DNA from 4 places in the Streptomyces sp. P9-A4 genome. Region 4 is predicted to be linked to each of the others. Evidence: riboswitches for the same ligand, from Rfam matches in the RefSeq annotation. Region 4 holds a riboswitch; each other region holds the start of a gene.
What was found. A riboswitch is a leader RNA that binds a small molecule or an ion and turns the genes downstream of it on or off. The one in region 4 is predicted to bind cobalamin.

Region 1 (5,748 bases), 3.1 Mb from region 4:
AGCAGCCGGGCCACCGACGTGCCCCACGGCCGCCGCAGCCGGGCCTCGGCGAGCAGCGCGTCGTCCGCGAGCAGCTCCGCGACCGGCCCGGTCCGCAGCCCCGAAGGGGCCAGCACCGCCGCCTCGTCCGCCCAGCGCAACGCCAGATCCACGTCGTGCGTCGCCATCACCACCGTCGTGCCCGAGCCGCGCAGCCGGTGGAGCGTGTCGAGCAGCCGCTCCTGGCCGTGCGGATCGAGTCCCGCCGTCGGCTCGTCCATGATCAGCACCCGTGGCCGCATCGCCACGGCCCCCGCGATCGCCGCCCGCTTGCGCTGCCCGTACGACAGCAGGTGCGTCGGCCGGTCCTCCAGGGCCGCGATGTCCAGCGCCTCCAGCGCCTCGCGCACCCGGAGCCGCACCTCCTCCTCCGGCAGTCCCAGGTTCATCGGCCCGAACGACACGTCCTGGCCGACCGACGCGGCGAACAGCTGGTCGTCCGGGTCCTGCACCACCAGCTGCACGGTCGTCCGCAGCAGGGTCAGCCCCTTCCGGTCGTACGCCACCTCCTCCCCGTCCAGGAGCAGCGACCCGCTCCCGCACCGCAGACCGCCGCTGAGCAGCCGAAGCAGCGTCGTCTTGCCGCCGCCGTTGCGGCCGAGCAGCGCGACCGCGCGCCCTTCCGCCACCGCGAAGTCCACCCCGGAGAGGACAGCGGGACCGTCCTCGTAGGCGAAACCGGCGCGGACCAGCTCGACGACGGGGGTGGGGGGCGTCGAAGACGTCACGGAAGGAACCTTTCCAGTACGAGGGTGAGGGCGACGAGCCCCGCGAGGAGCGCGCCCGAGGCGGCGAGGAACCGGCGGGACACCGCACACGCGGGCACCATGACCCGCAGCGTCCCGTCGTAACCCCGCCCGGCGAGCCCCGACTGCAGCCGCTGCGCCCGGTCGAAGGCCCGGACGAACGTCGTCGCGCCGAGACCGGCCAGCGACCGCCAGGTCGCCGCCCGTGTGGTGTGCCCGAGCCGGGCCGCCTGCGCCTGCCGGATCTTGGCCAGCGAGTCGAGCAGCAGGAAGATGATCCGGTACATCACGAGCGCCACGTCGACCACCGGCGCCGGCACCCCGGCCCGTACGAGCCGGGGCAGGACGTCCGACACCGGCGTCGTGAACGCGAACAGCAGCACCCCGAGCGAGGCCGACGCGGTCCGCAGCAGCAGCCCGCCCGCCTGCGCGGGCCCGCCGGGCGCCCACGCGACGAGCCCCCGGGCGCCGCCGACCTCGAAGAGCAGCGGAACGGCTCCCGTGACGCAGAACGCGAGCGGCACCCGGAAGGCCCGCCACAGGGCCCGGCCCGGCACACCGGCCGGACCGAGCAGGACCGTGAGCGTGGCCGCCGCGACGAGCACGGCGCCCGGCCACGGCGGCAGACCGACGGCGCACAAGGTCAGGCCGAAGCCGAGCAGCGCCTTCTCGGCAGGATGACGGAGGCGCCAGCGACCGCTGTGCGCCGCCGCGTCGATCGGCAGCATCGGCGGCTACGCGTCCTGCCCGTCGGGTGCCCCGCGCGGCGGCGCGGCGGCGGGCTCGTCGTGCGGGGGAGCGGCGCCGTGCTCGTGCGCGGCGGCCCCCTCCTCCACGGCCGCCCCGGCCTCCGCCTTCGCTCGTTCCGCCCCCTGTCTGCGGCCCCGCCGCAGACCGAAGTAGTACGCCAGGACGCCCGCGCCGACGGCCGCCTGCAAGGCGAACAGCGCGGACTCGATCTCTCCGGACGGCGGCTCGTACAAGGGGCTGAACCACGGCTCGTAGTCCGGGCGAAGTTCCGTGATCGCGGTCTCCGCCTCCGCGTCGGAGCCGGTGAACGGCTCCTTCTTGTGGTCCCCGAGCCCCAGCGCCAGCGGCAGCACCGCGAGCGCGGCGACGACGAGCAGCAGCAGGGCGTTGATCTTCGCGTTCCTGCTCATCGCGCGGCCGCCTCCTCGTGCCGGTCCGTCCGACGCCCGGCGAGGACGCCGAGCCGGATCAGTTCACCCTTGCTGGACTGCGTGAGCAGCCGCATCACGAGGACGGTGAGCAGGCCCTCGCTCACCGCGAGCGGAATCTGCGTCACGGCGAAGATCCCGCCGAACTTGACGAGCGCGCCGGGGACACCGCTGCCCGGGTCGGGGAAGGCCAGGGCCAGCTGGACGCTGGTCACGCAGTACGTGGAGAGGTCGGCGACGAACGCGCCGAAGAAGACGGCGACCATCAGCGGCGCCCCGAGGCGGCGCACCAGCCGGTACGTCCCGTAGCCGGCCCAGGGGCCGACGATCGCCATCGAGAAGGCGTTCGCGCCGAGCGTGGTCAGGCCGCCGTGCGCGAGCAGCAGCGCCTGGAAGAGCAGGGTGATCGTCCCCAGGACCGCCATGATCGGCGGCCGGAACAGGATGGCGCCCAGACCCGTACCGGTCGGGTGTGAGCAACTCCCCGTCACCGAGGGCAGTTTGAGTGCCGACAGGACGAAGGTGAAGGCGCCGGAGGCGCCGAGCAGCAGGGTGGACTCGGGATTCGACCGCACCTCGCGGGTCAGCGCGCGGACCCCGTGGACGACGAACGGCGCGGACGCGACGCCCCAGGCGGCGGCGTGCACAGGGGGTAGATACCCCTCGGCTATATGCATGGTTGGGAGACCCTCTCCAGCACCTCGTGGATGGACAACGCACCCTGGCCGGTCTCCTGGCTGACGGTCATGCCGTCCGGACTCCGCCTTCCCACACCACGACGGTCTCCCGACGCGGTCCAGTGGCTTCCCCGAGGGTGTTCCCCGCGGGGGTGGAGCCGGACCTCCCGATCACAGTGGCGAGGGCCGCACCGGTACTTCACCGGTTTCCCGTACACCAAGGCCCTGCGACATTAGTGCGTTGACCTGCTGGATCACAACACGGTCGCCACCCGGTGCGGCGTCTCGGTCACTCCGCGCACTCACTCCTTGCGGTAGGCGTACGCCTCCGAGGCCGCCGCGGCCACCGCGTCGAGGTCCCCGCCCGCGCTCGCCGTGACCAGGGCGGCGACCGCGCCCTCGACGAACGGCGCGTCCACCAGGCGGGTGCCCCCGGGCAGTTCGTCGCCCTCGGCGAGCAGCGCCTTCACGGTGAGTACGGCGCTGCCCAGATCGACCAGGACCGCCACCCCGGCGCCCCGGTCGACGGCCTTCGCCGCCTCGCAGATCAGCTCGGAACTTGTGCCGAGGCCGCCGTCCGGGGTCCCGCCCGCGGGGGCCACGGGCGCCAGGTCGCCGCCGCCGGCGAGCCCCCGGGCCAGCTCGGCCACCGCCGTCGCGACGGCGGCGCTGTGCGAGACGAGCACGATGCCGACGGAACCGGCCGGGGTCCCGCCGCTCATGACGCCCCCTCGGCGCGCGAGGTCTCGGCGCCCGCCGCTTCCGTACGCGAGGACTCCGCGCTGCGTGAGGCTTCCTCGCTGCGTGAGGCTTCCGCGCCCGCCGTCTCGTCGAGTGCCGCGAACAGCAGGGCCGAGGACGTCGCCCCCGGGTCCTGGTGGCCCACCGACCGCTCGCCGAGGTAACTGGCCCTGCCCTTGCGGGCCCTCAGGGGTACGGTCGCGAGGGCGCCCGCCTCGGCAGCCGTACGGGCGGCACCGTACGACTCCCGCAGCCCCTCCACGGCCGGCACGAGGGCGTCCAGCATCGTCTTGTCGCCCACCTGGGCCCCGCCCAGCTGCGACACGGCCGCCACACCGGCACCGAGGGCCTCCGCCAACTCGGCCCGGGTGACCCGCTCGCCGTCGCCCAGCGTCTTGCCCGCACGGCGCAGCAGCGTGCCGTACAGCGGCCCCGACGCGCCGCCGACCGTGGAGATCAACTGCCGTCCGGCGGTGGTGAGCACCGCGCCCGGCGTCGCCGGCGGCTCCTTCGCGAGGATGTCGCTCACGGCGGCGAACCCGCGCTTGAGGTTGACGCCGTGGTCGGCGTCGCCGATGGCCGAATCCAGCTCGGTGAGCCGGTCCGCCTCGCGGTCGACCGCCTCGGCCAGGTGGGTCAGCCAGCGGACCAGGAAGTCCGCGCCGAAGGTCTCCGTGCCGTCGTCCACCCGGTCCGCCTCTCCCGTCTCTTCCTTCTCTCCCACCTGTTCCATCACCCGGCTCACCGTCCCCAGCGCAGCGCCGGTGTCTCCACGGGCGCGTCCCAGAGCCGCAGCAGTTCCTCGTCCACCTCGCACAGGGTCACCGAGCAGCCGGCCATGTCGAGCGAGGTCACGTAGTTCCCGACCAGGGTCCGGGCCACCGGCACCCCCCGCTCGCCGAGCACCCGCTGCACCTCGGCGTTGTATCCGTACAGTTCGAGGAGCGGGGTCGCTCCCATCCCGTTCACCAGGGCGATCACCGGCCCGGACGGGCGCAGGTCCGTCAGGACGGCGTCGACGGCGAAGTCCGCGATCTCCCGCGAGGTCATCATCGGCCGCCGCTCGCGTCCGGGTTCGCCGTGGATGCCGACCCCCAGCTCCAGTTCGCCTTCCGGGAGGTCGAAGGTGGGGCTGCCCTTGGCGGGGGTGGTGCACGCGGCGAGCGCCACGCCGAAGGACCGGGAGCGTTCGTTCACCCGGCGGGCGATCGACTCCACCCGCTCCAGCGGGGCGCCCTCCTCGGCCGCCGCGCCCGCGATCTTCTCCACGAAGAGGGTGGCGCCGGTGCCGCGCCGGCCCGCCGTGTACAGGCTGTCCGTGACGGCGACGTCGTCGTCGACGAGGACCTTGGCGACCCGGATGCCCTCCTCCTCGGCGAGTTCCGCGGCCATCTCGAAGTTCAGGACGTCCCCGGTGTAGTTCTTGACGACGAACAGCACCCCGGCGCCGCTGTCCACCGCCGCCGCGGCCCGCACCATCTGGTCGGGCACGGGGGAGGTGAAGACCTCTCCCGGGCAGGCGGCCGCGAGCATCCCCGGCCCCACGAACCCGCCGTGCAGGGGCTCGTGCCCGGACCCTCCGCCGGACACCAGAGCGACCTTCCCCGCGACGGGCGCGTCCCGCCGCGTCACGACCCGCCGCTCCACGTCGACGCTGAGCTCGGGATGCGCGGCGGCCATTCCGCGCAGGGCATCGGCGACGACGGTCTCGGGGACGTTGATGAGCATGCGCATCGGTACCTCCTGGTGAGGCTGACAGAGAATGTCGACTCGGTACCGACTCTAGTGAGGGGGCGCCCGGTTGTGGCGGTGATCGCCGCACGCCCCGCCTTCTTTCCGGTCACCACGACGGGATGCCCGGCCCTCTCGGGGAACACGAGCGGACCCCGGCCGGTCCGCCCGCCCCGGCTACGCCCCGCGCACCCCGGTGGCCGGGTCCGTCACGCCGAGGCGGAGGTGCTCCACGTGGTGGAGGGCCTGGTCGAGGAGGCCGGCGACATGGTCGTCGTGCAGGGCGTAGACCACGGAGCGGCCCTGCCGGGTGCCGGTGACGAGGCCGAGGTTGCGCAGCAGACGGAGCTGGTGGGAGCAGGCGGACTGCTCCATGCCGACGGCGTCCGCGAGTTCGGTCGCCGCGCAGGGCCCTTCGCGCAGGCGGGCCAGGATCAGGAGCCTCGACGGTGTGGAGAGGGCCTGGAGGGTGGTGGCGACCTGCTGCGCGTTCTCGGGGGTCAGGCGGGTGCGCGCGGGTGCGCCGTCGTCCGTGGTGTTCGCTCCGTGGCCCATGGACGCCATCCTACGGAAATGAACACATGAATGGATGTTCAAGTATTCCTGTACGGTGGGACGGTACGACCCCTCCCGTGG
Region 2 (5,748 bases), 2.0 Mb from region 4:
ATCTCGACCGGTGCGCTGAAGCCCAAGACGGCGGTGGCCATGTCCGCCGTGCTCAACCTCGTCGGCGCGTTCCTGTCCGTGGAGGTCGCCAAGACGATCTCCGGCGGGATCATCAACGAAGAGGGCATCCGCACAGAGGTGATCTTCGCCGCGCTGGTCGGCGCCATCCTGTGGAACCTGCTGACCTGGCTGCTCGGACTGCCGTCCAGCTCCTCCCACGCCCTCTTCGGCGGTCTCATCGGCGCCGCGGTCATGTCGGCCGGCTGGTCGGCCGTGAACGGCCCGACGATCGTCACCAAGGTCCTCATCCCGGCCGTCGCCGCGCCGATCGTGGCCGGTCTCGCCGCGATGCTGGCCACCAGGCTGACGTACCGGATCGGCGCGAAGACCGACGAGAAGCACACCGCCAAGGGCTACCGGGTCGGCCAGATCGCCTCCGCCGGTCTCGTCTCCCTCGCCCACGGCACCAACGACGCCCAGAAGACGATGGGCATCATCACCCTGGCCCTGGTCACCCAGGGCGTCGTCGACCCCGGCTCCAACCCGCCGCTCTGGGTCGTCGTCTCCGCCGGCGTCGCGATCGCCCTCGGCACCTACCTCGGTGGCTGGCGCATCATCCGCACCATGGGCAAGGGCCTCACCGACCTCCGGCCGCAGCAGGGCTTCGCCGCCCAGACCAGCGCCGCGACGGTCATCCTGGCCTCCTCGCACCTCGGCTTCTCCCTCTCCACCACCCAGTCCTGCTCGGGTGCCGTGATGGGCGCCGGTCTCGGCCGCAAGGGCGGTGTCGTCCGCTGGTCGACCGCGACCCGGATGTTCGTCGCCTGGGGTCTGACCCTGCCCGCCGCGGCCCTGGTCGGCGCCGGTGCCGAGTTCCTCACCAAGCAGGGCCCCTGGGGCATCGCCGCCGTCGCGGTCCTGCTGATCGCCGGCTCGGGCGTCATCTGGTCGCTGTCCCGCCGCAAGCCGGTCGACCAGCACAACGTCACCGCCGACGACCTCGACGCCGAGGCCGAGCCCGCGGGTGTGGTGACCACCGCCATCGCGGCCGTCACCCCGCCGCCGCCGGCCGGTTCCGTCGCCGCCGTCACCGACGAGGACCTCAAGACCACCATCCCCGCGCCGGCCCCGACCGACCCGAGCGCTCCCCCGGCCCCCGCCGCAGCGGTGTAAGGAACGAACGACATGAAGATCGACTGGGCAGCCCTCGGCTCCGTCTTCGGAGTCAGCCTCGTGGCGACCGTCGCGCTGGTGGGCCTCTTCACCCTCGGCGTCATCGGCCTCTCCAAGCAGGAGCAGGCCGCCGCCCAGGGAGGCTCCGCCGCCCTGGCCCGCACCGGCGCCTACGCCTGCTTCGCCCTGTGCCTCGCGGCCGTGGCGTACGGGATCTACCTGATCGTCGCCTGACGGTCCGCGAACACCAACGGCCGGGCGGTCCGCACCTCGTGTGCGGGCCGCCCGGCCGTCGTGTTTGTGGTGCTTCGCACAGTGACGCGATGCAGGTCAAGGGTGAGTTGACGGCTGTTCTCGGGCCGTGGTGGACTGCCGAGGCCATTACGGAGGCAGTAGAGGAAGTCCGGTGCGAATCCGGCGCGGTCCCGCCACTGTGACCGGATCCGAAGGGTCCGGGAGTCAGGAACTCTCGCCGCCGGTCACGTCGATCCAGGGCGCGGACCCTGAGTGAGGACGCAGCGCCATGCCCGGCCGCAGCCCCAGACCTTCCAGAGCCACCGCCGTCTTCGCGTACGGCGCCGCCGCGGGCCTCGCCGTCGACCTGCTCGTCGGCGACCCCCGCCGCGGCCATCCCGTCGCCGCGTTCGGCCGGGCCGCCGCCGGGGTCGAACGGGCCCTGTGGCGCGACCACCGCGGCTGGGGCGCCCTGCACACCGCCGTCTGCGCCGGCTCCACCGCCGCCCTCGGCGCGCTCGCCGCCCGGACCGTGCGGAACCGGCCGGCCGCTTCCGTCGCCCTCACCGCCGCCTCCGTCTGGGCCGTCGTCGGCGGTACGACCCTGGGGCGGGAGGCCCGCGCGATCGGCGGCGCCCTCGCCGCCGGGGACCTGGAGGTGGCCCGGGAACGGCTGCCCCACCTGTGCGGGCGCGACCCGCACTCCCTGGACGGACCGGCGATGGCCCGCGCGGTCGTCGAGTCGGTCGCCGAGAACACCTCCGACGCCGTGGTCGGCGCCCTCTTCTGGGGCGCGGTCGCGGGCGTGCCCGGCCTCGTCGCCTTCCGCGCCGTCAACACCCTCGACGCCATGGTCGGCCACAAGTCGCCGCGCCACCGCCGCTTCGGCTGGGCCTCCGCCCGCCTCGACGACCTGGCCGGCTGGCCCGGCGCCCGGCTGACGGCCGTGGCCGCGACGCTCGCCGGAGGGAACCCGCGCGGGGCCGTACGGGCCTGGCGGGCGGACGCGGCGAAGCACCCGAGCCCCAACGCGGGCCCCGTCGAGGCCTCCTTCGCGGGCGCGCTCGGCGTACGGCTCGGCGGGACCCTCTCGTACGCCGGAAGGACCGAGCACCGGCCCGTCCTGAACGGGGAGGGGCGGCCCGTCGAGGTCGCCGACATCGACCGGGCGGTCCGGCTGTCCCGCCGGGTCACCGGACTGACCCTGGCCGCCTGTGTGGGCGGCCGGATGATCGCGAGCGCGCTGAAGCGGAGGAACGCATGAGGGGTGGGGGGCTGCTCGTCGCCGGGACCACGTCCGACGCCGGCAAGAGCGTCGTGACGGCCGGCATCTGCCGCTGGCTGGTCCGGCAGGGGATCAAGGTCGCGCCGTTCAAGGGACAGAACATGTCCCTGAACTCCTTCGTGACGCGCGAGGGCGCCGAGATCGGGCGGGCGCAGGCCATGCAGGCGCAGGCCGCCCGCGTCGAGCCGACCGCGCTGATGAACCCAGTGCTGCTCAAGCCGGGCAGCGACCGCTCCAGCCAGGTCGTCCTCATGGGCAGGCCGGTGGGGGAGATGAGCGCCCGGGGGTTCTTCGGGGGGGCTGGGGAGGCGTCTTCCGGGAAGAGGCTGCACGGGGGACGGCAGAAGACGCTCTTCGAGCCGGTGATGGCGTGCCTCGAGGAGCTCCGGGGCACGTATGACGCCGTGATCTGCGAGGGGGCGGGCAGTCCGGCCGAGATCAATCTGCGGCGCACCGACATCGTGAACATGGGCATAGCGCGGGCCGCGAAGCTGCCCGTGGTCGTCGTCGGGGACATCGACCGGGGCGGGGTCTTCGCCCAGTTCTTCGGGACGACGGCGCTGCTCTCGCCCGAGGACCAGTCGCTGGTCGCGGGCTATCTCGTGAACAAGTTCCGGGGTGACGTCACCCTCCTGGAACCGGGTCTCGACATGCTGCACGGGCTCACCGGGCGCCGGACCTTCGGCGTCCTGCCGTACGCGCACGGGCTCGGCATCGACGAGGAGGACGGCCTGAGGGTGTCGCTGCGCGGCACCGTCCGCGAGTCGGTCGTCGCACCGCCGGTCGGTGAGGACGTGCTGCGGATCGCCGTCTGCGCCGTACCCCTGATGTCCAACTTCACGGACGTGGACGCACTGGCCGCCGAGCCGGGTGTCGTCGTGCGGTTCGTGGACCGGGCGGAGGAGCTCGTCGACGCGGACCTGGTCGTCGTGCCGGGGACCCGGGGGACGGTGAAGGCGCTCGCGTGGCTGCGCGAGCGGGGGCTCGCGGACGCCCTCGTCCGGCGCGCGGCCGAGGGCCGGCCGGTGCTCGGCATCTGCGGCGGCTTCCAGGCCCTGGGCGAGCGCATCGAGGACGAGGTCGAATCGAGGGCCGGAGTGGTCGACGGGCTCGGGCTGCTGCCCGTACGGGTGCGGTTCGGGGTCGAGAAGACCCTCGCCCGGCCGGTCGGCGAGGCGCTCGGGGAGCGGGTCGAGGGGTACGAGATCCACCACGGCGTCGCGGACGTGCTGGGCGGTGAGCCGTTCTTGGACGGCTGCCGGGTCGGCTCCGTGTGGGGCACCCACTGGCACGGCTCGCTGGAGAGCGACGGGTTCCGGCGGGCGTTCCTGCGGGAGGTCGCGGCGGCGGCCGGACGACGGTTCGTGCCGGCGCCCGACACGTCGTTCGGGACGCTGCGGGAGGAACAGCTCGACCGCCTCGGCGACCTGATCGAGGAACACGCGGACACGGACGCCCTGCTGCGGCTGATCGAGGAGGGGGCCCCGGCGGGGCTGCCGTTCGTGCCGCCGGGTGCGCCGTGAGGACCCCAGGACCCGCAGACACACCGAGCGAAGGAGCGATCACCCGATGAGCACCCGCTATCCGTTCACCGCCGTCGTCGGCATGGACGACCTGCGGCTGGCGCTGCTGCTGAACGCCGTCAGTCCCGCGGTGGGCGGTGTTCTCGTGCGCGGCGAGAAGGGCACCGCCAAGTCCACGGCCGTCCGCGCGCTCGCCGAACTCCTGCCCGCCGTTCCGGTGGTCGCGGGCTGCCGGTTCAGCTGCGACCCGGCCTCGCCCGACCCGGCGTGCCCGGACGGGCCGCACGACGACGCGCCCGGGGCCGAGCGGCCCGCGCGGATGGTCGAGCTGCCCGTCGGCGCCTCCGAGGACCGGCTCGTCGGCGCGCTCGACATCGAGAAGGCGCTCGCCGAGGGCGTGAAGGCCTTCGAGCCGGGGCTGCTCGCCGCCGCGCACCGGGGAATCCTCTACGTCGACGAGGTCAACCTGCTCTCGGACCACCTCATCGACCATCTCCTCGACGCCGCCGCCATGGGGGCCTCCCACGTCGAGCGCGAGGGTGTTTCCGTACGGCATGCCGCGCGCTTCCTGCTCGTCGGGACCATGAACCCCGAGGAGGGTGAGCTGCGGCCCCAGTTGCTCGACCGGTTCGGGCTGACCGTCGAGGTCGCCGCGTCACGCGACCCGCGGCAGCGCGTCGAGGTCGTCCGGCGGCGGCTCGCCTTCGAGGACGACGCGGCCGGTTTCGCCGCCCGCTGGGCCGGCGAGGAGACCGCGCTGCGCGAACGGATCGTCGCCGCCCGGGAGTTGCTGCCTCAGGTGACCCTCGGGGACGCGGCGCTGCTCCAGATCGCCGCGACCTGCGCCGCCTTCGAGGTGGACGGCATGCGCGCCGACATCGTCATGGCCCGGACGGCGACCGCGCTCGCCGCCTGGGCGGGGCGGACCGAGGTGACCTCCGAGGACGTCCGGCAGGCCGCGCTCCTCGCGCTCCCCCACCGGCGCCGCCGCAACCCCTTCGACGCGCCCGGGATCGACGAGGACAAGCTCGACGAGACCCTGGAGCAGTTCAAGGGCCAGGACCAGGAGCCGGACGAGGACCCCGAGCCCGAGCCCGACGGTCCCGGCGACGGCGGTCCCGACGGGGGCGGCCCCGGGGACGGCGGCCCTGGTGGCGGTCCGGACGGCGGGGGTGTTCCGCCGCAGGGCGACGGTCCCGCAGCCGAGAACTCCCCCGCGCCCGAGGACACCTCCGTGCCCGAGGACTCCCCCGCACCCGAGCCCGCTCCCCAGCACGCCGGGGCTGGGGCGGGTGCCGGTGAGCGCGCCGCCGTGAAGGCCGCCGAGCCCTTCCGTACGCGGATGCTCAGCGTGCCCGGTCTCGGCGAGGGGGCGGCCGGGCGCCGCTCCCGGGCCCGTACCGAACACGGCCGTACCACCGGCTCCGTACGCCCCCGGGGCGCGCTGACCAAGCTGCACCTGGCGGCGACCGTGCAGGCCGCCGCCCCGTACCAGCGGGCGCGCGGGCGCTCCGGGCCGGGGCTGGTCCTGCG
Region 3 (5,748 bases), 1.5 Mb from region 4:
CGCGTCCCACACGCCGAGCCTCTTCAGCTCGTCGACCAGGTAGGAGTTGACCTGGAGGAACTCGCCGGACAGCGTCTCGCGCTTGAACAGGTTGGAGACCTGCGGCTCGATGCACTCGTAGACGCCCGCGATCGAGGCGATGGTCGCCGTCGGCGCGATGGCGAGCAGGAGGCTGTTGCGCATGCCGACCGCCGCGATCCGCTCGCGCAGCGCCGCCCAGCGCTCCGGCCAGTTGAGCTCCACGTCGTAGTGGTCGGGGTGCAGGACGCCGCGGGCGGTGCGGGTCTCGTCCCAGGCGGGGAGCGGGCCGCTGCGCTCGGCGAGGTCGGCGGAGGCCTCGTACGCCGCCAGCATGATCCGCTCGGAGATCTTCGTCGACAGCGCGCGCGCCTCGGCGGAGTCGAACGGCAGCTTCAGCTGGAAGAAGACGTCCTGGAGGCCCATCGCGCCCAGGCCCACCGGCCGCCAGCGGGCGTTGGAGCGGCCCGCCTGCTCGGTCGGGTAGAAGTTGATGTCGACGACGCGGTCGAGGAAGGTGACGGCCGTGCGGACGGTCTCGTCCAGGCGGTCCCAGTCGATGTCCGAACCGACGACGAACGAACCCAGGTTGACCGAGCCCAGGTTGCAGACGGCCGTCTCGCCGTCGTTCGTGACCTCGATGATCTCGGTGCAGAGGTTCGAGGAGTGGACGACGGTGCCGGGCTCGGCGGTCTGGTTGGCGGTCCGGTTCGAGGCGTCCTTGAAGGTCATCCAGCCGTTGCCGGTCTGGGCCAGGGTCCGCATCATCCGGCCGTACAGGTCACGGGCCGGCATGGTCTTGCGGGCCAGGCCCGCCGCCTCGGCCTTGTGGTAGGCGGCGTCGAACTCCTCGCCGTACAGGTCGACCAGCTCGGGCACGTCCGCCGGGGAGAACAGCGACCAGTCGGCGTCGGCGTTGACCCGGCGCATGAACTCGTCAGGGATCCAGTGCGCCAGGTTCAGGTTGTGCGTGCGGCGCTGGTCCTCGCCGGTGTTGTCGCGGAGCTCGAGGAACTCCTCGATGTCCGCGTGCCAGGTCTCCAGGTAGACCGCGGCGGCGCCCTTGCGGCGACCGCCCTGGTTCACGGCGGCGACGGAGGCGTCGAGGGTCTTCAGGAACGGCACGATGCCGTTGGAGTGCCCGTTGGTGCCCCGGATCAGCGAACCGCGGGCCCGGATGCGGGAGTACGAGAGGCCGATGCCGCCCGCGTGCTTCGAGAGCCGCGCGACCTGGTGGTAGCGGTCGTAGATGGAGTCCAGCTCGTCCTGCGGGGAGTCCAGCAGGTAGCAGGAGGACATCTGCGGGTGGCGGGTGCCGGAGTTGAAGAGCGTGGGGGAGGACGGCAGGTAGTCCAGGCGGCTCATCAGGCCGTACAACGCGGCGACCTCGTCGAGCGCGCGGACCGAGTCGTCCTCGGCGAGACCGCAGGCGACGCGCAGCATGAAGTGCTGCGGGGTCTCGATCACCTCGCGGGTGATCGGGTGGCGCAGCAGGTAGCGCGAGTAGAGGGTGCGCAGACCGAAGTAGCCGAAGCGGTCGTCGCCGGCCCGGTCGATCGTCGCGTCGAGCCGGTCCGCGTGCAGCGCGACGAAGGCGGCGGTGCGGTCGGCGATCAGACCCTCGCGGTGACCGACGGCCACGGAGGCGGAGAAGGCGACGGCGCCCTGGCCGGCCGCCTCGTCGGCGATCGTGATCGTCAGGAGCCGGGCGGCGAGCCGGGAGTACGCCGGGTCCTCGGCGATCAGGCCCGCGGCAGCCTCGGTGGCCAGTTCGCGCAGCTCCGCCTCGTCCGCGACGGCGCTGCGACCGCGGAGCGCGGCGGCGGCGACCTTGCCGGGGTCGGTGTCGGGGAGATCGGCGGTGAGGTCGGTCAGGGTCCGCAGCAGCACGGTCCCGGGGCCGTCGCTCTCGACCGCGGAAGCCTCGGCGGACGCCGGATCGGCGGGCGCGATGGTCACGTGGGGGCTCTCCCTCGCTCGGCTCGGGGCCGCGGCGGGGGAAGGCGGGCAGGCGGGCACCCGTACGCGCGGGTGCGCCGCGTCCACCGGCCCACTCCGCGAGGCCCGGACGTCTGTGGCACCCGGAACGGACGGACCGGGCGCGCTGTCGTCAGGTCCTCGGACTCACGTCGTACGGATCCGTCGAATCCGTATGAAGCACACCGTTGCGGGACAGTTCCGGATTCGCGCCGGATTCCCCTGCGTCGACAGCGAGGACGAGCATACATGTGGGGGGCGCCGCTCGTGGCACCCCCCACATGTTGTGTCGGTCCCGGGCTCAGAACGCCAAGGCGTAGGTACGCAGGCGGTGGTCGGGGATCGGCTCCCAGTCCCGCTCGGGGGTGCGGACGAAGCCCAACCGCTCGTAGATCCGGTGCGCCGAGACCATCTTCGCGTCCGTGGAGAGCACGATCCGCGCGCACTCCGGCAGGTTCCGCGCCCGGTCCACGCAGGTGCGTACGAGGGCTTCCCCGACGCCCCTGCCGCGGGCCGCCGGAGCGACCACGAGCATCCGGAACTCGGCCTCGCCGGGGACCGCGATGTCCGCCCAGGTGGTGCCGCCGGGGGCGAAGGTCACCCCGCCGATGATCCCGTCCTCGGCGTCGACGGCGACGAGCACCTCGCTCTCGCGCGCCCGCCGGGCGGTGTCGCGCAGCACGTCCAGATAGAAGTCGTCCTCTCCGTGCAGCAGCAGTCCGTCGTTCAGATAGGTCAGCCCGGTGAGGTCACCGAGCTCCTCGTACTCCTCGGGCCGTACCGCCCTGATCGTGAAGTCCATGACGGTCAGTGTGCCCCGGCGCGTACGGAAAGGGGCCCGGGATTTTCCCGGGCCCCTTCACCGCGCGTCCGTGGGTCAGTGCGACCCGGCGCCGACCTTCGGGAGGTCCTTGACCCCGGAGTCGCCGCGGTCGGCCGTGTAGTCCGCCGGGGAGGTCTCGTCGACGCCCTCGGGGGCCTTGACGGCCTTGAGGACGAAGGTCAGGACGACCGTGACCACGACGTTGAGGACGAAGGCGGTGAGGCCGATGTAGCCGATCTCGCCGATGCCCGGGATCTCCGCGGAGGAGCCGCCGAAGTGCTTCTGGGTCGGGCTGGCGACGCCGTACGCGGCGACCGTGCCGTAGACCATGCCGACGGCCCAGCCGGCGAGCAGCGCCCAGCGGTGGAACCAGCGGGTGAACAGACCGCCGACCAGGGCCGGGAAGGTCTGGAGGATCCAGATGCCGCCGAGCAGCTGGAAGTTGATCGCGACCGTCTTGTCCATGGTGAGGACGAAGACCAGCGCGCCGACCTTCACCAGGAGCGAGACCAGCTTGGAGACCTTGGTCTCCTGGGCCGGGGTGGCGTCCGGTTTGATGAAGTCCTTGTAGATGTTGCGGGTGAAGAGGTTGGCCGCGGCGATCGACATGATCGCGGCCGGGACGAGCGCGCCGATGCCGATCGCGGCGAACGCGACGCCCGCGAACCAGTCCGGGAACATCGTCTCGAACAGCTGCGGGATCGCGAGCTGGCCGTTCTTCACCTTGATCCCGGCGGCGATCGCCATGAAGCCGAGCAGCGCGAGCAGGCCCAGCATCAGCGAGTACAGCGGCAGGATCGTGGTGTTGCGGCGGATGACGTCACGGCTCTTCGACGACAGCGTCGCCGTGATGGAGTGCGGGTACATGAACAGCGCGAGCGCCGAGCCGAGCGCGAGGGTCGCGTACGTCCACTGGCCGGCCTCACCGGGGACGAGCGCGCCGCGCGGCTTGCCGGTCGCCGGGTTGGTCTGCGCGTACGCCTCGCCCGCCTTGGCGAAGATCTCGTCGAAGCCGCCCAGCTTGATCGGGATGTAGATGATCGCCACCGCGATGACGATGTAGATCAGGGTGTCCTTGACGAAGGCGATGAGCGCCGGGGCGCGCAGGCCCGAGGAGTACGTGTACGCCGCGAGGACACCGAACGCGAGCAGCAGCGGCAGGTCCTTGACGAACCAGTGGGTGTTCTCGCCGCCGCCGACGCCCATCACGTCCAGGACGGCCTGGATGCCGACCAGCTGGAGCGCGATGTACGGCATGGTGGCGAGGATGCCGGTGACCGCGACCGCGAGCGACAGGCCCTTGGAGCCGAAACGGCCGCGCACGAAGTCCGAGGTGGTGATGTACCCGTGCTTGTGCGAGACCGACCACAGGCGCGGCAGGAAGGTGAAGATCAGCGGGTAGACCAGGATCGTGTACGGCACGGCGAAGAAGCCGGCCGCGCCCGCCGCGTAGATGGCCGCCGGGACGGCGACGAAGGTGTACGCGGTGTAGAGGTCGCCGCCGAGCAGGAACCAGGTCACCCAGGTGCCGAACGACCGGCCGCCCAGGCCCCATTCGTCGAGGCTCTGTTCGTTGTCGGCCTTGCGCCAGCGCGCGGCCAGGAAGCCCATGACCGTGACGGCCACGAAGAAGAAGACGAAGACGCCGAGCGCCACGCCGTTCACGCCGTCCTTCATCGCGCGTCACCTCCCTTGCGGGCACGCTGGTCCAGCTGCCACAGCTTGTACGCGATCATGGTGAGCGCGGTCGAGATGAGCACCCAGAGCATCTGGTACCAGTAGAAGAACGGGATGCCGATGAAGAGCGGCTCGGTCTTGGCGTAGGAGCCCACCCAGAGCATCGCCACGATCGGTGCGATCAGGCAGAGCGCGATCACCACCCTCATGGGGGTGATGGTGGGTTGTCTCCCTTGTGCGGCTTCTGGCGTGTCTGGTGTGTCCGGCATGGCGATTCCGTCCCCTCGCTGATCACCTCGGTAATGCTGGGGAAATCTAGGGGACGGTTCCCGCTCCACGGAACCCCCGTCCGTATAACGGAAGTGATTCTTCGGAACCGGGCCCGGAGTCCGCCTCAGAGCCAGCCCTCCTTGGCGGCCCGCACCCCCGCCTCGAAACGGCTGCGCGCGCCGAGCCGGTTCATCAGTTCCGAACTCATCCGGCGCACGGTCCGCAGGGAGACCCCGAGGCGCCGGGCGGCGATGTCGTCGGTGCAGCCGATGCCGAGGAGCATCAGCAACTCCCGCTCCTGCGGGGAGAGGTCGTGCTCGTCGCGGCGCGGGGCCTCGCCGAACGGTGTGCCGGCGTCCCACAGCCGGTCGAAGAGCACCACGAGCGCGTGCACCAGTCCTGGGCTGCGGACTTCGAGGGCGCCCGCGCGGCCGTCCTCCGGGTCGACCGGGACGAGCGCGGCCTCCCGGTCCACGACCACCATCAGCATCGGGACCACGGGCACGGTCCGCGCCGCGCCGCCGAGGTCGCAGTACCAGCGCACGTACTCGACGGTCGCGGGGTCGTTGCGGAAGCTCTCCTGGTAGATCGACCGGATCTTCACCCCGCGTTCCAGGGCGAGTTGGTCGAGCGGCTGGCTCGCGTCCATGGTGTCGGGCAGCTGGGCGCCGCCGGGGAGCAGCGAGAGGCACTCGGTGCGGGCGTTCGCGGCGAGGTCCTCCAGGCGTTCGCGGACGGTGTCGAGGCCGGTGATGCGGTCCACCAGGTCGTGCCGGACGCCCGGTTCGGGGCAGTCCGCGTACGAGGCGAGGATGCCGGCCACGGCCCGGCCCGCCTGCTCGACCTGGCGCTTGCGCTTGCTCAGCTCCGCCTCGGCGCGGGAGAGCAGGAAGGAGAACCCGACGTCCGGGTTGAAGGGCTCGACCTCGCCGGAGGAGTCGTCCATGAGGACGAGCTTGAGGTCCGCGAGACAGGCGAGCGCC
Region 4 (5,748 bases):
GGGCGAGGACGGCGGCCTGGTGCTCCGCCTGGGGCCGGAGACGGAGCGCCAGTCGTACCGGCTGACGCACTACGACGGCGACACGTTCAGCTTCCCCACGCGCGGGGAGAACGCCGTCGGCCCGACCGGCGTCACGTTCTCCCCGGACGGGAAGACGGTCCGCGTGGAGTACCTGGACCAGGAGGGCCTGGGCACCTTCACCCGCACCGCCTCCTAGGGACCTGCGGGTTCCGCCCGGGTCACCCGTAGCCGGTGCTTCGGGGCCGGGTCACCCGTACCGGCGCGGCGTCCAGGTGATCGTGCGGCCGTCCGCCCGTTCCACCGCGCGCGTCTGCGAGGAGCCGACGAGCAGCAGGGTGCGCATGTCGACCTCGGACGGCTCCAGGGTCTTCAGGGTGACCACCCTTACGGACTGCTCGGGGCCGCCGACGTCCCGGGCGACGACCACCGGGGTCTGCGGGGGACGCAGTTCCAGGAGGAGGTCGCGGGCGGCGGCCACCTGGTGCGTACGGGACTTGGAGCCCGGGTTGTAGAGGGCGAGGACCAGATCGGCGCCGGCGGCGGCGCGCAGCCGGGCCTCGATGACGTCCCAGGGCTTGAGCCGGTCGGAGAGGGAGATCGTGGCGTAGTCGTGGCCGAGCGGGGCGCCCGCCGCTGCGGCTGCGGCGTTGGCGGCGGTCACCCCCGGGAGGACCCGTACGGGAACGTCCGCGTACTCCGGCTCGCAGGCGACCTCCAGGACGGCCGTGGCCATCGCGAAGACACCCGGGTCGCCGCCGGAGACGACCGCGACCTTCCGGCCGCGGCGGGCCAGGTCGAGGGCGAACTCCGCGCGCTCGGACTCGACCTTGTTGTCGGAGCCGTGCCGGATCTGCCCGGGGCGCAGCACCGGCACCCGGTCCAGATAGGTGGTGTAGCCGACGAGCACGTCGGCGTTGACGAGCGCGCCGCGCGACTCGGGGGTGAGCCAGGGTGCCCCGGCCGGTCCGGTGCCGACGACGACGACCTCGCCCCGGTCCCGCACGGGAGGCGTGGCGTCGATCCGGGAGGGCAGGACGGCCACCGAGAAGTAGGGGACGGACTCGGGGTCGACGGCGGCGAGTCCGCCGGTGCGCTCGCCCGCCATGAAGGCGCGCTCCACATAGCGGGCGTCGTCGAGCCGGCCGGCCCGTTCGAGGGCCCGCCGCACGGTGGGGAAGGTGCGGCCGAGCTTCATCACGACCGCCGAGTCGGTGCCCGCGAGACGGGCCGTCAGCTCGTCCTCGGGCAGGGTGCCGGGGATGATCGTGAGGACTTCCTCGGCCTCGCACAGCGGCTCGCCGAGCCGGGCGGCGGCGGCGCTGACCGAGGTCACACCGGGGATGACGGTGGTGTCGTAGCGGTCGGCGAGCCGCTTGTGCATGTGCTGGTACGAGCCGTAGAACAGCGGGTCGCCCTCGGCGAGGACGGCGACCGTGCGGCCCGCGTCGAGGTGGGCGGCGAGGCGGGCCGCGGCCTCCTCGTAGAAGTCGTCGAGGGCGCCCCGGTAGCCGCCGGGGTGGTCGGTGGTCTCCACCGTGAGCGGGTACATCAGCCGCTCCTCGATGTGGTCCTCGCGGAGGTGTCCGGCGGCGATCGAGCGGGCGATGGAACGGCCGTGGCGGGCCGAGTGGTAGGCGACGACGTCGGCGGCGGCGATGGCCTTCACGGCGGCCACGGTCATCAGGTCCGGATCGCCGGGCCCGAGCCCGACGCCGTACAGCTTGCCGGTCACGGTCGTGCCCCCGTCGCCCTTCGCGCTCATGCCCTCGGTCCCGGTCATGCCCTCGGCCCCGCTCATGCCTGGATCTCCGCTTCGTGAGCGATCGCGTTGATCGCGGCGGCGGTCATCGCGCTGCCGCCGCGCCGGCCCCGTACGACGAGGTATTCGAGGCCGAGGTCCTGGGCGGCCAGCGCGTCCTTGGACTCGGCGGCGCCGATGAAGCCGACCGGTATGCCGAGGACGGCCGCCGGGCGGGGCCCGCCCTTCGCGACCATCTCCAGGAGGTGGAAGAGGGCGGTGGGGGCGTTGCCGATGGCGACGACGGAGCCTTCGAGGCGGTCCCGCCAGAGTTCGAGGGCGGCGGCGGAGCGGGTGGTGCCGAGTTCGGCGGCGAGGCCCGGCACGGCCGGGTCCGACAGCGCGCAGATCACCTCGTTGTCGGCGGGCAGCCGCTTGCGGGTGACGCCGCTCGCGACCATCTGCGCGTCGCAGAGGATCGGCGCACCGGCGCGCAGGGCGGCGCGGGCGTCCGCGACGACCCCGGGGGAGTACGCGATGTCCTGCACGAGGTCGGTCATGCCGCAGGCGTGGATCATCCGGACCGCCACCTGGGCGATGTCGGCGGGCAGGCCCGCCAGATCCGCCTCGGCGCGGATGGTGGCAAAGGACCGGCGGTAGATCTCCGCCCCGTCCTTCTCGTAGTCGAACATCCTGGTGCTCTCGCTCATCTCGTGTGGGTCGGCAGGGCGCGGGCCGCCGCGACTGCCGCGGGCAGGGAGGTACGGGGGGTGGGGGCGCCGTCCACTAGATAGGTGTCGTCGCCGGTGGCGAGGACACCGGTCCAGGCGCCGTACGGGTGCCCGCAGCGGCGCGCGCACCCGGAGAAGTGCACGGGCAGCGGCCCGGGGGGCGCGGCGAGGGCGTCCGCCCGGACGTCGGCGAGGGACTTGGCGCACCCGGGGCGTCCGGTGCAGGCGGTGACCCCGGCGCCGGGGGCGTCGGGGCGGGTGATCAGGCCGTACGACTCCAGCTCGGGGAGTCTCGCGGGGTCGGTGGTGACGACCGCCCCGCGCCAGGGCGTGAGCCGGATCTCGCCGGCGGGCGGCAGGGCCCGCAGCTGGGCGGCGGTCAGCCGGCCGAGCGGGGCGAGGACGTGCAGGGCGTGCTCGCCGAGCGGCCCGGGTGCGGGGGGCGGGGACGCGGGAAGCGGCGGTACGGGTACGGGCTCCGCCGGGATCCCGGCCCGTGCGAGGGCTCCTGCCCAGTCGGGTACGTGCCCTTCGGGCAGTTCGCGGGGCCGCCAGGCCCCGTTCCCGGCGGTCTCGGCGGCGTCGAGGAAGGCGAGGGCGGCGGTGAGGGCGGCGCGGACGGCGTCGTCGGCGGCGAGCCGGAAGACCCGCGCGCCGAGCCACAGCAGGACGGTCCCGCCCTCTCCTGCGACCAAGCTCACATCGCCGCCGAGCCCGGCGACGTCCCCGCGCCCGTCGTCGAGGAGGAACAGGAACCGTCCCGAAAGGGACGCGGCCCGGGGTTCGGCACACAGGGCGGTGTCCAGGGCGCGCGCCCACAACTGCACGTCCGCGTACCCGAGTCCGTCGAGTCCGGAGGCCGGGGAGGCCACGATGTTGCGGACGCGTTCATGGGTGGGGGAGGGCAGCAGCCCCGCCCCGGCGAGAAGCCCCGCGAGCTCCGCCCCGCAGCCGTCGCCGAGACCGCGCAGCTCCGCGTTGCCCCGCGAGGTGATGCTGATCCGCCCGTCACCGAGGGTCTCGGCGACAAGGGCGAGCACCTCGACCTGACGCACGGTCAAGCGCCCGCCGGGCAGGCGCAGTCGGGCGAGCCGGCCGTCGTCGGCGGGATGCAGGCGCAGCGCTCCGGGGCAGGCGTCGCCACGGTCCCGTATGCGAGCTTCGCCCGGTTCGGGCGGCGGGGGCGGGGTGGGCGGCATGGCGGCGAGCATACCCACGGGGAACCGGGCGGCCACCGAGTGTGATCCGGCCGACTCCCCGGCTCCCTCCGGCGCGGAGACCGCACGATCTAGGATGCAGATCGGCATGGGGTCCCAGGACCCCGGGGAGGAAGCCCGGTGAGAATCCGGCGCGGTCCCGCCACTGTGAGCCCGTACCAGCGATGGTGCGGGTGAGTCAGGAACTCCCGCCGTCCATACGACCACCCGGGGCGCGGACAACCCCGAGGAAGGCCTGCGCTCGCCATGCTTCTGCTGCTGTCGCACTCCGACACCGATCTGCTCAGCGCCCGCGCGGCGACCGCCGGCTCCGGCGGCGGTCCGGTCGAGTACCGCTTCGCCAACCCCTCCCGGCTGCCGCTCGCCGACCTTCCGGCCCTGCTCGACGGCGCCGACCTGGTCGTCGTACGGCTCCTCGGCGGGCTCCGCTCCTGGGAGGACGGCCTCGACGCGGTCCGCGCGGCCGGGAAGCCGATGGTCGTCCTCAGCGGCGAACAGGCCCCCGACGCCCAGCTGATGGAGGCGTCCACCGTCCCCGTCGGCGTCGCCACCGAGGCCCACGCCTACCTGGCGCACGGCGGCCCCGCGAACCTGGAGCAGCTCGCCCGCTTCCTGTCCGACACGGTGCTCCTCACCGGTCACGGCTTCGAGGCCCCGGCCGCCGCCCCCACCTGGGGCCCCCTGGAGCGCACGCCCCGGACGACCGACGGTCCGACGATCGCCGTGCTCTACTACCGCGCCCACCACATGAGCGGGAACACCGCCTTCGTCGGCGCCCTCTGCGAGGCCGTCGAGGACGCCGGAGCCCAGGCCCTCCCGCTGTACGTGGCCTCCCTGCGCGCCCCCGAGCCGGAGCTGCTCGACCGCCTCCGCACCGCCGACGCCATCGTCACCACCGTTCTCGCGGCGGGCGGTACGAAGCCCGCCGAGGCGCAGGCCGGCGGCGACGAGGAGGCCTGGGACGCGGGCGCGCTCGCCGCGCTCGACGTGCCGATCCTCCAGGCGCTCTGCCTGACCGGCTCGCGCGCCGCCTGGGAGGAGAACGACGAGGGCCTCTCCCCGCTGGACGCCGCCAGCCAGGTCGCCGTGCCCGAGTTCGACGGCCGGCTCATCACCGTCCCGTTCTCCTTCAAGGAGATCGACGAGGACGGCCTGCCCGCGTACGTCGCCGACGCCGAGCGCGCCGCCCGCGTCGCCGGGATCGCCGTCCGGCACGCCCGCCTCCGCCACATCCCGAACGCCGGGAAGCGGCTGGCGCTCGTCCTCTCCGCGTACCCGACGAAGCACTCCCGCATCGGCAACGCCGTCGGCCTGGACACCCCCGCCTCCGCCGTCTCCCTGCTGCGCCGGCTGATCGCCGAGGGGTACGACTTCGGGCCCGAGGCCGACCTCCCCGGCCTGCTCTCCGGCGACGGCGACGAGCTGATCTACGCCCTCATCGAGGCCGGCGGCCACGACCAGGACTGGCTGACCGAGGAGCAGCTCGCGAAGAACCCGGTCCGCATCCCGGCCGCCGACTACAAGCGCTGGTACGCGACGCTCCCCGAGGAGCTGCGCACCCACGTCGAGGAGCACTGGGGCCCGGCGCCCGGCGAGATGTTCCTCGACCGCTCCCGCAATCCGGAGGGCGACATCGTCCTCGCGGCCCTGCGGCGCGGGAACCTCCTGATCCTCATCCAGCCGCCGCGCGGCTTCGGCGAGAACCCGATCGCGATCTACCACGACCCCGATCTCCCGCCGTCCCACCACTACCTGGCCGCCTACCGCTGGATCGCCGCCCGCGCCGAGGACGGAGGCTTCGGCGCCGACGCCATGGTCCACCTCGGCAAGCACGGCAACCTGGAGTGGCTGCCCGGCAAGAACGCCGGTCTGTCCGCCGCCTGCGGCCCCGACGCCGCCCTCGGCGACATCCCGCTGATCTACCCCTTCCTGGTCAACGACCCGGGCGAGGGCACCCAGGCCAAGCGCCGCGTCCACGCCACCCTCGTCGACCACCTGGTGCCGCCGATGGCCCGCGCCGACTCGTACGGCGACATCGCGC

Region 1: another riboswitch for cobalamin. It lies ahead of V4Y03_RS01975 (energy-coupling factor ABC transporter permease); the one in region 4 lies ahead of cobN (cobaltochelatase subunit CobN).
Region 2: another riboswitch for cobalamin. It lies ahead of V4Y03_RS06970 (cobalamin biosynthesis protein); the one in region 4 lies ahead of cobN (cobaltochelatase subunit CobN).
Region 3: another riboswitch for cobalamin. It lies ahead of V4Y03_RS22950 (ribonucleoside-diphosphate reductase subunit alpha); the one in region 4 lies ahead of cobN (cobaltochelatase subunit CobN).

What each region holds. Positions count from the first base shown of each region.
Region 1 covers NZ_JAZIFY010000001.1:437,637-443,384, reverse strand. Annotated here, with positions in the region: gene V4Y03_RS01990 (ATP-binding cassette domain-containing protein) at 1-767, opposite strand, end outside; gene cbiQ (cobalt ECF transporter T component CbiQ) at 764-1,513, opposite strand; gene V4Y03_RS01980 (energy-coupling factor ABC transporter substrate-binding protein) at 1,520-1,945, opposite strand; gene V4Y03_RS01975 (energy-coupling factor ABC transporter permease) at 1,942-2,640, opposite strand; cobalamin riboswitch at 2,670-2,877, opposite strand; gene V4Y03_RS01970 (PTS-dependent dihydroxyacetone kinase phosphotransferase subunit DhaM) at 2,943-3,362, opposite strand; gene dhaL (dihydroxyacetone kinase subunit DhaL) at 3,359-4,114, opposite strand; gene dhaK (dihydroxyacetone kinase subunit DhaK) at 4,123-5,115, opposite strand; gene V4Y03_RS01955 (ArsR/SmtB family transcription factor) at 5,290-5,667, opposite strand.
Region 2 covers NZ_JAZIFY010000001.1:1,547,899-1,553,646, forward strand. Annotated here, with positions in the region: gene V4Y03_RS06960 (inorganic phosphate transporter) at 1-1,173, shown strand, start outside; gene V4Y03_RS06965 (hypothetical protein) at 1,186-1,407, shown strand; cobalamin riboswitch at 1,522-1,661, shown strand; gene V4Y03_RS06970 (cobalamin biosynthesis protein) at 1,697-2,671, shown strand; gene V4Y03_RS06975 (cobyric acid synthase) at 2,668-4,215, shown strand; gene V4Y03_RS06980 (putative cobaltochelatase) at 4,262-5,748, shown strand, end outside.
Region 3 covers NZ_JAZIFY010000001.1:5,052,644-5,058,391, forward strand. Annotated here, with positions in the region: gene V4Y03_RS22950 (ribonucleoside-diphosphate reductase subunit alpha) at 1-1,977, opposite strand, end outside; cobalamin riboswitch at 2,111-2,242, opposite strand; gene V4Y03_RS22955 (GNAT family N-acetyltransferase) at 2,297-2,797, opposite strand; gene mctP (monocarboxylate uptake permease MctP) at 2,873-4,495, opposite strand; gene V4Y03_RS22965 (DUF3311 domain-containing protein) at 4,492-4,704, opposite strand; gene V4Y03_RS22970 (LuxR C-terminal-related transcriptional regulator) at 4,890-5,748, opposite strand, start outside.
Region 4 covers NZ_JAZIFY010000001.1:3,560,269-3,566,016, reverse strand. Annotated here, with positions in the region: gene V4Y03_RS15965 (serine hydrolase) at 1-217, shown strand, start outside; gene V4Y03_RS15960 (precorrin-2 C(20)-methyltransferase) at 269-1,783, opposite strand; gene V4Y03_RS15955 (precorrin-8X methylmutase) at 1,816-2,469, opposite strand; gene V4Y03_RS15950 (cobalamin biosynthesis protein CobG) at 2,466-3,701, opposite strand; cobalamin riboswitch at 3,775-3,914, shown strand; gene cobN (cobaltochelatase subunit CobN) at 3,954-5,748, shown strand, end outside.